2 linked regions of the Flexistipes sp. genome follow. The protein of the gene in region 1 binds, or shares a complex with, the protein of each later gene. Links are inferred from orthologs where the notes say so. Each region holds a gene or a part of one and is shown on either strand. Other genes may lie near its edges.

Region 1 (7,993 bases):
AGAAAGATAAAAAGCGGGATAAAAGCTTTTGACATATCCAGGAGGAATGCTGCAATGAAACCCCATTTCCCCAGAACACGTCCGGCATTTGTGGCTCCTACATTACCACTTCCAACATCTCTGATGTCAACATCCTTTATCCATTTCACAAGCAGATAAGAAAAAGGAACAGCTCCGCAGAAATAAGAAATAACAGGTATAAGAATATAATAAATCATCGAACAAAAATCCTGTGCATAATTGACCGTTTCAATTTAATCGCATCCGATTCACAAACTTCATGACAGCAAAAACATTCTTTGCAGGCATCTTTGTTAATTTCAACAACACCGCTGTCAAAAGTTATAGCATCTGCATAGCAACTCTTCAAGCATAATAGACATTTTATGCATTTCTCCTGTATAATCTCCGGCTTCACATAAATCTTCTCAGCAGCATATTTTTTAATAAAATCCGGAAGATGCACACGCCTTGCAGCAACAGGTTTTTTCAGGGTTATATTAAATTTTAATTCCGGGATAAGTTTTATCTTACTCTCGGATAAATCCTTTAAAGCCTCTATATTTGTGGTACAAAACTCAGGCTCAAATCCCAGAATCTTTGCAACTGCAATATCCACTGCACCTGCATCGGCACCTGCTGCTAAAATTCCTGCCATAACGGGTTTTCCTCTGGAAGGGCCTTCTCCTTCATGTGCAATTATGCCGTCAAGCAAATTCAGCGATTTTCCCGCAAACTGTTTATAAAGCCCGTAAACTGCAGATCCCAAATCGGACCCGTCCGGGTATCGCCTGTGATAGCCCACTTTGGATGTTCCTGGAATGAGGCCGAAAAAGTTTTTTACACACATAGTCAGGCCTGTAAGAGAATGGGTTTTTAACTTGGCAAGGTTGATAATCAGATCCACCTCATCAGCTATTCCGGAGTAAACAAAACCATTTTTTTCCACCGGAGGAAAAGATTCCACTCTGTAAATGCCGATATTTTCCTCATCGCAAACCTGTCCGATACCGCTTATTTCAAGGATTTTTCCAAAGTTTTCAAAATTTGCACCGGGACTGTCTGCCAGCAGCAGTTTTGCATCTGTATGTTTTTTTAACGACTTGACTACAAACCTCAGAAATTCCGGATGTGTGGTCACACCTTTTTCAGGAGGAGCTGACTGCAGCAGATTGGGTTTAAGAAGTATTTTTTCGCAATCGTTGAATTTTTCTGAATTACGGCTGAAAAAATTATCGACAAAAAACTCTATATCTGAAGAATATTTATAAATTTTCTCTAAAAAAACTTCAGCCATTGCTCTCTTTTAGTCTGAAAAAATTTCTGTAATATACAAAGCCTGAATAGACCGAAATGATAACCGAAAGATAAATCAGAACTTTCCCTATAACAAAGACATTTATGCCATAAAGTTCATTTTTGTATATAAGCAGAGCAAGGGCAGTCATCTGAAAAGCTGTCTTTATTTTACCGAAAAACCCTGCAGGAATAATTATTCTTCTGCTGGATGCGAAATCCCGCAGAGCGCCTACAGCAAACTCCCTGCTAAGCAGAATAATAACAACAATTGAACTGAGCCTGTCCAGTTGAACAAGAGAAATCATAGCAGATGCCACCAAAATTTTATCGGCTATAGGGTCAAGAATTTTCCCGAAATCAGAAACAACCGAATATTTCCGGGCGATAAACCCGTCAACAAAATCCGTTACTGACGCGAAAATAAAAATAACTGCAGCCAATATATTTGTAATGTTCTTATCGAAGAAGATAAGAATGAGGAATACCGGCACCAGAATCACTCGCAGAATTGTCAGTTGATTGGGAAGTTTTTCCATATTTTCACCGAATATTATATTTTTCCATTTTATACCTGAATACTCTGCCCGAAAGCCCGAGTAGTTTAGCAGATTTACTCTGGTTGCCGCCTGTCTTTTCCAGTGCTGTCATTATATATTTTTTCTCAATATTTTCCACAATTTTTTCCAAATCCACAGGTTTTTCCAGATCCGGTGTTTGATTATCCCAAAAATTTTCATAATTACCAAAGAAATGGGCTGGAAAACTGGAAGGAAGAAGCCTGTTGGTCTTTTCCATAGCCACAGCCCTTTCTATCAGGTTTTCCAGTTCTCTTACATTACCTTTAAACGGATAGGTTTTAAAAGCCTCCATTACAGCAAAGGATATCTGAGAAATATTTTTATCCATCAAAACTGCATATTTTTTCAGGAAATGTTTCGCCAGCTCTTCCACATCCTCTTTTCTTTCCCTTAATGGAGGGATATTAATATTAACAACGTTTAACCTGTAGTAGAGATCACTCCTGAAATTGCCTTTTTTCGTTTCCTCTTCCAGGTTTTTATTTGTAGCGGCAATTATCCTGAAATCCGTTTTAATTTCAGTGCCTGCACCCAGAGGCTGAACCATTTTATCCTGTATTACCCTGAGAAGTTTGGACTGCAGAAAAAGCGGCATTTCACCTATTTCATCAAGAAATATGGAGCCGCCGTTCGCCAGTTCAAATATCCCTTTCTTATCATATGATGCACCGGTAAAAGCACCTCTTTTGTATCCGAAAAGTTCCGATTCTAGCAAATCATAGGGTATGGCGCTGCAATTTATCGTCTTAAAGGGTTTCAAGGCCCTGTGGCTCAACCTGTGTACAGCCCTTGCGACGAGTTCTTTACCTGTACCGGATTCACCGGTAATTAAAATGGTTGAATCCGTTTTTGCAATATCCATAATATATTTTTTAACATTTTTAATGGCATTGCTTTTACCCTTAATTTCATCAAGCTCAGTGTAAAACTCAGAATCTTCATTTTTCCTGGAGGTTATAACCTCCCTGACCATGGTGGCAAGATGATCCATGTCAAAAGGCTTGGTTATATAATCCACAACTCCCAGCTTCACAGACTCCAAAGCTGTTGCACTGCTGGCATAGGCTGTCATAAGAATAAAAGGGATATTATATGAATTTTCACGGCACCATTTTACGACATCCAACCCATCCTCTTTACCCAGGACTAAATCGCAGATAATAATGTCGATCTTTTTTTCTGAAATGATACGCTGTGATCCGGCAATATCAGCAGCCATAAAAACATTGTAGCCTTCATTGGAAAAAAGAATTTCCAGAAGCTCCCTGAAAGATCTTTCGTCATCAATTATCAGCACATTGTATTGGTTACCCATAGAAATTATTCAAAATTTATTTCTACTATTTCATATTCAATTTCCCCGCCGGGGGCGTTTACTACTGTCTCATCACCGACTTTTTTCCCTACCAACGCCCTTGCAAGGGGGGAAAGGACTGAAATATCACCCTTGGAAATATCGGATTCATCAGGGCCGACAATCCGGTATTCTTTTATTTCATCGGTTTCGACATTTTCAATTTTAACCGTTGCACCGAATACTACCTTATCACCTTTAAGGTTTTTCGTATCAATGACCTCAAACTTAGACATTTTCGATTCAAGTTCAGCAATTTTAGCTTCCAGCATACCCTGGCGGTCTTTTGCCGCATCATATTCCGCATTTTCACTAAGATCGCCGTGGGCTCTCGCTTCTTTTATAGCCTCAACAACATCTTTACGCTCTTTCGTCTTAAGTCTTTCAAGTTCTTCCTTTATTTTTTGAAAACCTTCTTTTGTAATAGGAATTCTATCCATTGGTATCCTCCAAATGTTTTTTACCTGTGACAAAGGCGTTAATATATCCACCTTTCATGCGAATTTCAACCTCATCATCAAGTTTTATCGAGTTTAAAGACTCAACAACAAATCCCTCTTTATACACCAGAGCATAACCCCTGGAAATAACGTTTTCCGGATTCATTGTTTTCAGTCTTCCGAAAACACCTTTTAAGCGTTCATTATCATAGTTTAACCTATTTGTTACACTTCTCAACAGATAATTTTTAAATCTTTCAACTTCACTTCTCTTTTCCCTCACAACATTTGCAGGTTTTTTTGATGCAAGAAAAACATCGCAGAGTTTTAAACGGCTGTATCCATCCTGCACCTTATTTCTGAGATTGTTTATCATTAATTGTCTGCTTCTTTCCAGTTCACTTCGATATAGACTAATCCTGTTATACGGAGAGTTTTTATTCAAAACAGCCATATAGTTGTCTAATTTCTGACTGCGGGAGATAATGACCTGCTCCATATATCTTGAAAGACGTTTATAAAATTCCGTTAAATTCTTATTATAATAGATATACCCCTCGGATAAATAGGAAGCTGCTGCAGTCGGTGTTGCAACCCTTAAATCAGCGGTAAAATCACAAATGGTAAAATCACGTTGATGACCTATAGCTGAGATCGTTGGAACCTCAATTTTTCTCAACGCTCTGGCGACATTCTCTTCATTAAAAACAGCCAAATCTTCCAATGACCCGCCTCCTCTCATCAAAACCAGAGCATCATACTCATCGCCCCGGCTGCCGGCTTTGAGGATATTTTTTTCAATCTCACCTGCAGCTGAAGCGCCCTGCACAGTAGTCGGCCAAACATCTATTTCAAAAGCAGCGTTATTACGTTTTGTCGTTATGATGAAATCTCTGATAGCTGCTCCGGAGGGAGATGTAACAACAGCTATTTTCTTTACAAAAGTAGGAACAGGTTTTTTCAAATCTTCATGGAAAAGACCTTCCTGCTCAAGTTTTTTCTTGGTTTCCTCAAATTTTTTATAAAACTCCCCTTCGGAGCTGTATTCAATCTTTTTGGCAACAATCTGATAATTCCCGCCTGCTTCAAAAACACTTAAATCACCATAAACAGAAACCTTATCGCCGTTTTTTATCGAATAATCCCTGTTCAGCAAATTGTAACGTTTGAAGAATACACATTTGATCTGTGAGCTTTCGTCCTTAAGAATAAAATACTGATGCCCTGCAGGTGAAATGCTGAAATTGGATACTTCACCTGTAACGATTACAGGGGAGCTAAATGTCTGTTGGATGAGATTTTTAATTGCTTTTGTTATCTCTGTTACTGTGTAAGTCTTCATTCTTATCCTTCAGAATATACAAATCTTCTCCGGGTTTTTTCATATTAAGTTCCCGTCTGATCAATGCTTCCAAATACTCTTCGTCCTGCCTGATAAGCATAAGCTCACGTTCCAGTGACTTTATACTTTCAGTCAGATTATCAACCTTCTGCTGGTACCTGTTTCTAATTTCGAGCAAATTGTGATATTCGATTATCCCTCTGTTACCAAAGAAAAGATATAACAGCAGGGCAGCCACAAGGCCGAAATATAATATATTATGTTTCATTTTTTAGCTCCGGATTTTGTCATGAACAGCCTGAGAGCCTGATTTTTAAGTGCAGAAGGAACTTCGCGCGATTTGGATATTTGCTCAATGTCTTTTACATAAAGATGATTTATCAGTCTCATACTAATCTCAAGGGGCGTTTTGGGATGCATTACCATCCCCTTTTTTATATCATATTCCTGCATAAAATTTCTATTTCTTGAAATTTCCCTAATCAGATGCTCCGGCGTAGACTTACTCTTTACAAGTGATTCAATTTCATCTTCAGTAATTCTTGGGTTTTTTAGCACAGTTAAAGAAATTTGCTTATTGGAATCCTTAAGCAATAGTCCCCGTGCTGATTTATTACCTTTTAGTGCAAGCTTTATTTTTTCAACAGGCTTCATATTTAATATTTTCTGATATAGATTTTCTTCTATTTCTTTATTTTCACCTTCAACTCTTTTTTCCACTTCTTTTTTCAGTGTTTCAGGAACTTTCTTCTTTTCCTCTTCCGTCTCATCCATTTCCTCTGTTTCAACAGCACTTTTCAAAGCTTCATTGAGGCTCAACTCATATTTAATCTGCTTAAGATAAACAAGTGAATCATCCGGTGTATAAGGATTCATCAAAAGTTCATTAATAATATCCCGGTTATTTTCAAGTATAATTTTCAGATTGGCAATACGAAAAAGCACATCTGAATTTGTGGATTTAGCCAGTTGTTTCACAAGAACTTCATTAATTTTACCCTGGGAAATCAGCACGGAAACAAATGCATCATTATTTTTCATCAATCTGGTTAAATATTGTATATATTTACCTTCAAAATAAGGGCTCGTTATAATATCTTTTAAAATATCACCCTTAAGCCTGTTTAAAAAATCGTAAAGCTCTTTCAGCTGGTTTCGGTAATTCCTTAAAACAAGGAAAACCACAACAGGATAATAATCATAGTGAATGGGAATATCGCCGGTCAAAATTGATCTCACCTGATTTTCAGTGGACTTGCCTGAGTACATTTCTGCGGTAATATTATCCAAAATATGAAACTTCTTAAAAATATGAATATGGGCGGAAAGGTCAGTTTTAAGGGTGAGCATACTTTTTAAAAGATGCATTTCATCGTCATTCAGATTTTTCTTGTTTTTCAGCTGATTTAACAGCTCCGTATATTCAACAGCCACAAATCATACCACCTGATATATTCATAAACTCACACCTTTGAATAATTCCATGACTCAAAGATCTCATAACTGATTTTAACACGCATCAAAACCTGATTCATATTCTTATCTTTTCCGCTCAACGTAAAACACACTTATCTTTCATTAGGTTAGATTATGAATAATTTATTCCTTTTGATAAGCAATATCAATGAAAGAGATTATAACAGATTAAGACGCATATTATCAAAAAATTTTAACACAAAATCAAGTTTATAGTCAAAAAAAGTCCACGGTAAACTTCGGTATTTCCCTTTTTTTCTGAAAAGCTGCAAGTCAGCATAAATATTAGAGCCTATGTATATACGGTGTGAAAAATTTTTTGTGCTGGCAGCCACAATTTTTTCCAGGGCAACATAACCGGGATCTACATTCAGTAACCTTTTGCCGTCAACCATAAAAGATCTTTCCAAATCCACTGATGAAATTTTCAGATTCTTTATTTCATCGGGATAAATAAAGAAATCATATCCTGCAAAATATTTTTTAAGATTTTCACCCATTTCAGGGGTGTAATAGGATGTGTGGTCAAAGGAAAATGTATCACTTTTACAAACCGGATTTCCAAAAAGGGTATCTAAGTGTTTATCAGGCTCTTTGATATAATCTTCATTATAAAGTACTGCATTAAAAACGACAACTTTCAGAGGTTTGCGCACCCCCCCTCCATATACCATTATCCGCCTGCAAAGTTACTCAATTTCAATATCTTCAATCTCAACTGAAGGGGTTATCGTTGATATTGCGTGCTTATAAATCATCTTTTGTGAATCATCTTTTATTATTATCACAAAATTATCAAAGCCTTTTACCACGCCCTCAAGCTTAACACCATTAATCAAATAAACGGTCACGGTAATTCTTTTTTTCCTAACATAATTAAGAAATACGTCCTGAATATTCACTTTTTTACCCATCAGATCCCCTCACAACATTTTATATCCTTAAAAATAAAGGATTGTTTATCTCTCATTGCTTTAATATTTAAACATTTCCGGATATTTTTTCAATAAAAAAACATCGCCTGGCTATTAATAATCATAAACTATTAATAAATAACCTTCAATACTTTTTTCTTCACAACCCTGTAAAATTTTCACATTTATAAAAATTTTATAACTGTTTAAAACTGTTGATAATTTTCCGCAATATAATCTTCCAGCTCTTTCATCGCCAATCTGTCCAATACGTCGATATATTTCAGATCCCTCATATGCCTGAACCATGTCAGCTGTCTTTTCGCAAAATTTCTCGTCCGTTTCTTTATTGTTTTTAACAACTCATCAAAAGATATTTCTCCATCGAGATATCTGACTGTTTCTCTGTATCCTATTGCACAGAACGACTGCATATCGGTCGAATAGCCCAAGTCAAGCAGTTTTTGCACCTCTTCAACCCAGCCTCTTTCAAACATTTTATCAACGCGGTTATTAATACGCTCATAAAGTACGCTTCTTTCAGTTGTAAAAACTAAAACGTCGTATTCGAACTTCGGCGGCTGATGAAA
Region 2 (2,908 bases), on another replicon or contig:
CTGCCGGAGTGTGTGAAATTTATTTTTCCTGTCGGTTAAAATTTTGTAAGCGTAAGACTGATGACCAACATCCCAAACAATTCTGTCATTAAGTGGATCGAAAACTTTCAATAAGGCCAGTGTAAGCTCAACAACCCCCAAACTGGGAGCCAGATGTCCGCCGGTTTTGGAAACGGACTCAAGCATAAATTCCCTAACCTCTTGTGCAAGCTTATCTAACTCTTCATAATTAAGCTTTCTTATATCGTCAGGCAGCTGCAGCCTATCAAGAATTTCCAAGTTCTCCTCCAATGTCCATTTATGCATAATTGCACATTTTTTTGCTGTGTGCCGCTTAAAAGAGATCTCCAGGCTCCACTATGTTCCGCTTGGGATAAATTATGTCATCCCGACCGAGGATGGATCTCTTGTTAAATAACTTTTTTTCTTACCCCATCCTATTTTTCCCCCGAGTTTGAGCAAGGGGGGTATTTTTTCGACTAATATGTATACTCTACTAACTAATTATTTCTGTCTATTACAAAACGAGCAATCTCTGCCAATGGCCGTGAAGCTGCTCCATAACAGTCAACAAGTGCTACGGATTCATCAATTAATGCTCTGGCCTTCTTTTTTGATTCATCCACTCCATACAGCCCCGGATAGGTGGCTTTACCTTTTTTCAGGTCGCTGCCTGCATCTTTGCCCAGCTGTTCTGTAGTGGCGGAAATATCCAACAGATCGTCAACAATCTGAAACGCCAGCCCAATATTTATACCGAATCTTTTTAAGCGTTCTTTGTCCTCTTCACCGCCGTAACCGAGGACTGCCCCCAATTCAGTACAGTATCCCAGCAAAGCTGCTGTTTTATAATTATGTATGAAATCAAGCTTTTCAGCTGTAAAATACGAATTTTCAGATTCAACATCAACAAACTGACCGGCGATCATCCCTCTGTCTCCACCCGCTTTTGCAAGTTTCAATGCAGCTTCGCAGCGCAGTTTTTCTTCAGTTTCCGGATTTATAACAGGATCCAGCATCACTTCAAATGCCTTTGTCAGTAAAGCATCCCCTGCCAGTATAGCCGTTGCTTCACCGAACATTTTATGATTGGTGGGATTACCCCGTCTGTAATCATCATCATCCATTGCCGGTAGATCATCGTGGATGAGTGAATAAGTGTGCAGCATTTCCACAGCCGCAGCATAAGGAATAACCTTATCAAAATCATTATCGAAAATTCCATAAGAAGAATATATCAAAACAGGTCTGAGACGTTTGCCCCCGGCGAGAAGGCTGTATCTCATAGCTTCAGTCAATCCTTCGGTATTTTTATCGAAACTGCTTAAATTCGTTTTCAGCCAGTTTTCCGTTTTTTGTGCCCAGAACTGCATATATTTTTTAAGATTGAATGTCGTCATCAAAGTTCTCCGTAATTAAATTTTCTTCCTCATCCGTACCCAGAACTTTATTCACCCTTAACTCCACATCATCAAGTATTTTTTTACATTCTTTGCTTAATTTCATCCCTTCCTGAAAAAGCTTCAGGGTCTCTTCAATACCGTAATCGCCTTCTTCAAGCTGATTAACGATCTCCTCAAGGCGTTTAATCTTTTTCTCAAAAGTTTGATCTTTACTCATAAATTCCTCTTTGCATTACTATTTTCCAATATCAGCAATATTTTTTATATATGCAATATTTTAAAAAATTAACAATATCTCTGTTTACATAAATTAGCAAAAGTAAAATAAAAAAGCAAACGTGACGATAAATAAATGTAATTGGAGGTGGTTAGAGGTGGTTAGAGGTAGTTGGAGGTAGTTGGAGGTAGTTGAGGTAGTAGGGGTAGTAGGGATTAAATATTGTGTCCAGTGAAATCACCAAAATTGACGAAGGTACTCAAAACTTATTACTTAACACTTAACACTATTTCACTATAAAATAGGCATAGTTATTAAAAAAATGGGAGGGGAACTTTTCAAGTAACTCGGGTTTTAAAAAAGAAAACTTTTACTGAATTTAAAACTGTCAACAGTGCCGCTCCCACATCGGCAAAAACTGCCGCCCAAAGTGTTGCCATACCGAAAAAGGAAGCAAGCATTACAGCAATTTTTATTCCCAGTGCAATGGCAATATTTTCAGAAAAAAGTCAAAGTGATTTTTTTGAAATATCATATAAATCGTTAATTTTATACAGTCTGCTCCCCAAAATCACAATATCCGCCATATCCACCGACAAATTAGCCGCAGTCTGCCCCATAGCAATTCCCGTATCGGCGTAACTCAGAAGTGCTGTATCGTTCAAACCGTCACCAACTGCAGCAACACTATGTCCTTTCTCTTTCAGCTTTTGCAGAATATCGAGCTTTTCATACGGGAGCAGTGAAAAATAATATTCTTCAATACCAAGCTCTGAAGCCACAGATGAGACCACTTCTTTTGAATCTCCTGAAACGATAACCGGGGTCACACCTCTTTCTTTAATTTTTTTCACCGTTTCAACTGCGTCTTTTCTCAATGTATCAGACAGCATAATTTTACCCGTAATGTTATTATTTTTAACCACATACAGGCAAATATATGAGTTCTCCGAAAAAATATTTTCATCTTCCACTGACAATTCTTTAAGCAATTTCTCATTACCAATATAATAAACATCACCGTTTACCTCACCTTTTATTCCCATACCGGCAATCTCACTAATATTATTAAACTGAAAATCACCGGCAAAATCTTCAAAAGCTGAGGCAATGGGATGAGATGAGTGGAGCTCAAGAGCAGCCGCTATTTCAAGAACAAACTTCTCTGAATAACCGTTTAACGATTCAGTTTTTTTAACGGAAAATTGGCCCCGCGTAAGTGTTCCTGTTTTATCAAAAAGTATATAATCGCACTCTTTTACAGTTTCCAGGAAATTGGCCCCTTTCA

What was found. The genes of interacting proteins can lie anywhere in the genome.
Region 2: the proteins of xseA (region 1) and xseB are in contact, whole or in part, in a cryo-EM structure (PDB 8TXR), measured with the Escherichia coli proteins. The link is inferred for Flexistipes sp. from one-to-one orthologs.

What each region holds. Positions count from the first base shown.
Region 1 is NZ_JAXKVW010000010.1:48,728-56,720, forward strand. What follows is about bases 2,839-5,838. They hold xseA (exodeoxyribonuclease VII large subunit), read right to left. Parts: upstream 5,014-5,838; coding sequence 3,664-5,013; downstream 2,839-3,663. Other genes in these bases: UMU13_RS07985 (sigma-54-dependent transcriptional regulator), read right to left, coding at 2,839-3,192; greA (transcription elongation factor GreA), read right to left, coding at 3,198-3,671; UMU13_RS08000 (FtsB family cell division protein), read right to left, coding at 4,973-5,281; UMU13_RS08005 (hypothetical protein), read right to left, coding at 5,278-5,838. Outside these bases: glycerol-3-phosphate 1-O-acyltransferase PlsY, read right to left, coding at 1-218; UMU13_RS07975 (DUF362 domain-containing protein), read right to left, coding at 215-1,297; pgsA (CDP-diacylglycerol--glycerol-3-phosphate 3-phosphatidyltransferase), read right to left, coding at 1,290-1,835; more of UMU13_RS07985, read right to left, coding at 1,840-2,838; more of UMU13_RS08005, read right to left, coding at 5,839-6,447; UMU13_RS08010 (DUF4416 family protein), read right to left, coding at 6,648-7,145; RNA chaperone Hfq, read right to left, coding at 7,179-7,403; tRNA (adenosine(37)-N6)-dimethylallyltransferase MiaA, read right to left, coding at 7,610-7,993. UniProt on the Escherichia coli protein: Bidirectionally degrades single-stranded DNA into large acid-insoluble oligonucleotides, which are then degraded further into small acid-soluble oligonucleotides.
Region 2 is NZ_JAXKVW010000023.1:13,655-16,562, reverse strand. It holds xseB (exodeoxyribonuclease VII small subunit), read right to left. Parts: upstream 1,621-2,908; coding sequence 1,381-1,620; downstream 1-1,380. Other genes in the region: UMU13_RS11135 (heavy metal translocating P-type ATPase), read right to left, coding at 2,130-2,908; UMU13_RS11145 (polyprenyl synthetase family protein), read right to left, coding at 501-1,400; dxs (1-deoxy-D-xylulose-5-phosphate synthase), read right to left, coding at 1-279. UniProt on the Escherichia coli protein: Bidirectionally degrades single-stranded DNA into large acid-insoluble oligonucleotides, which are then degraded further into small acid-soluble oligonucleotides.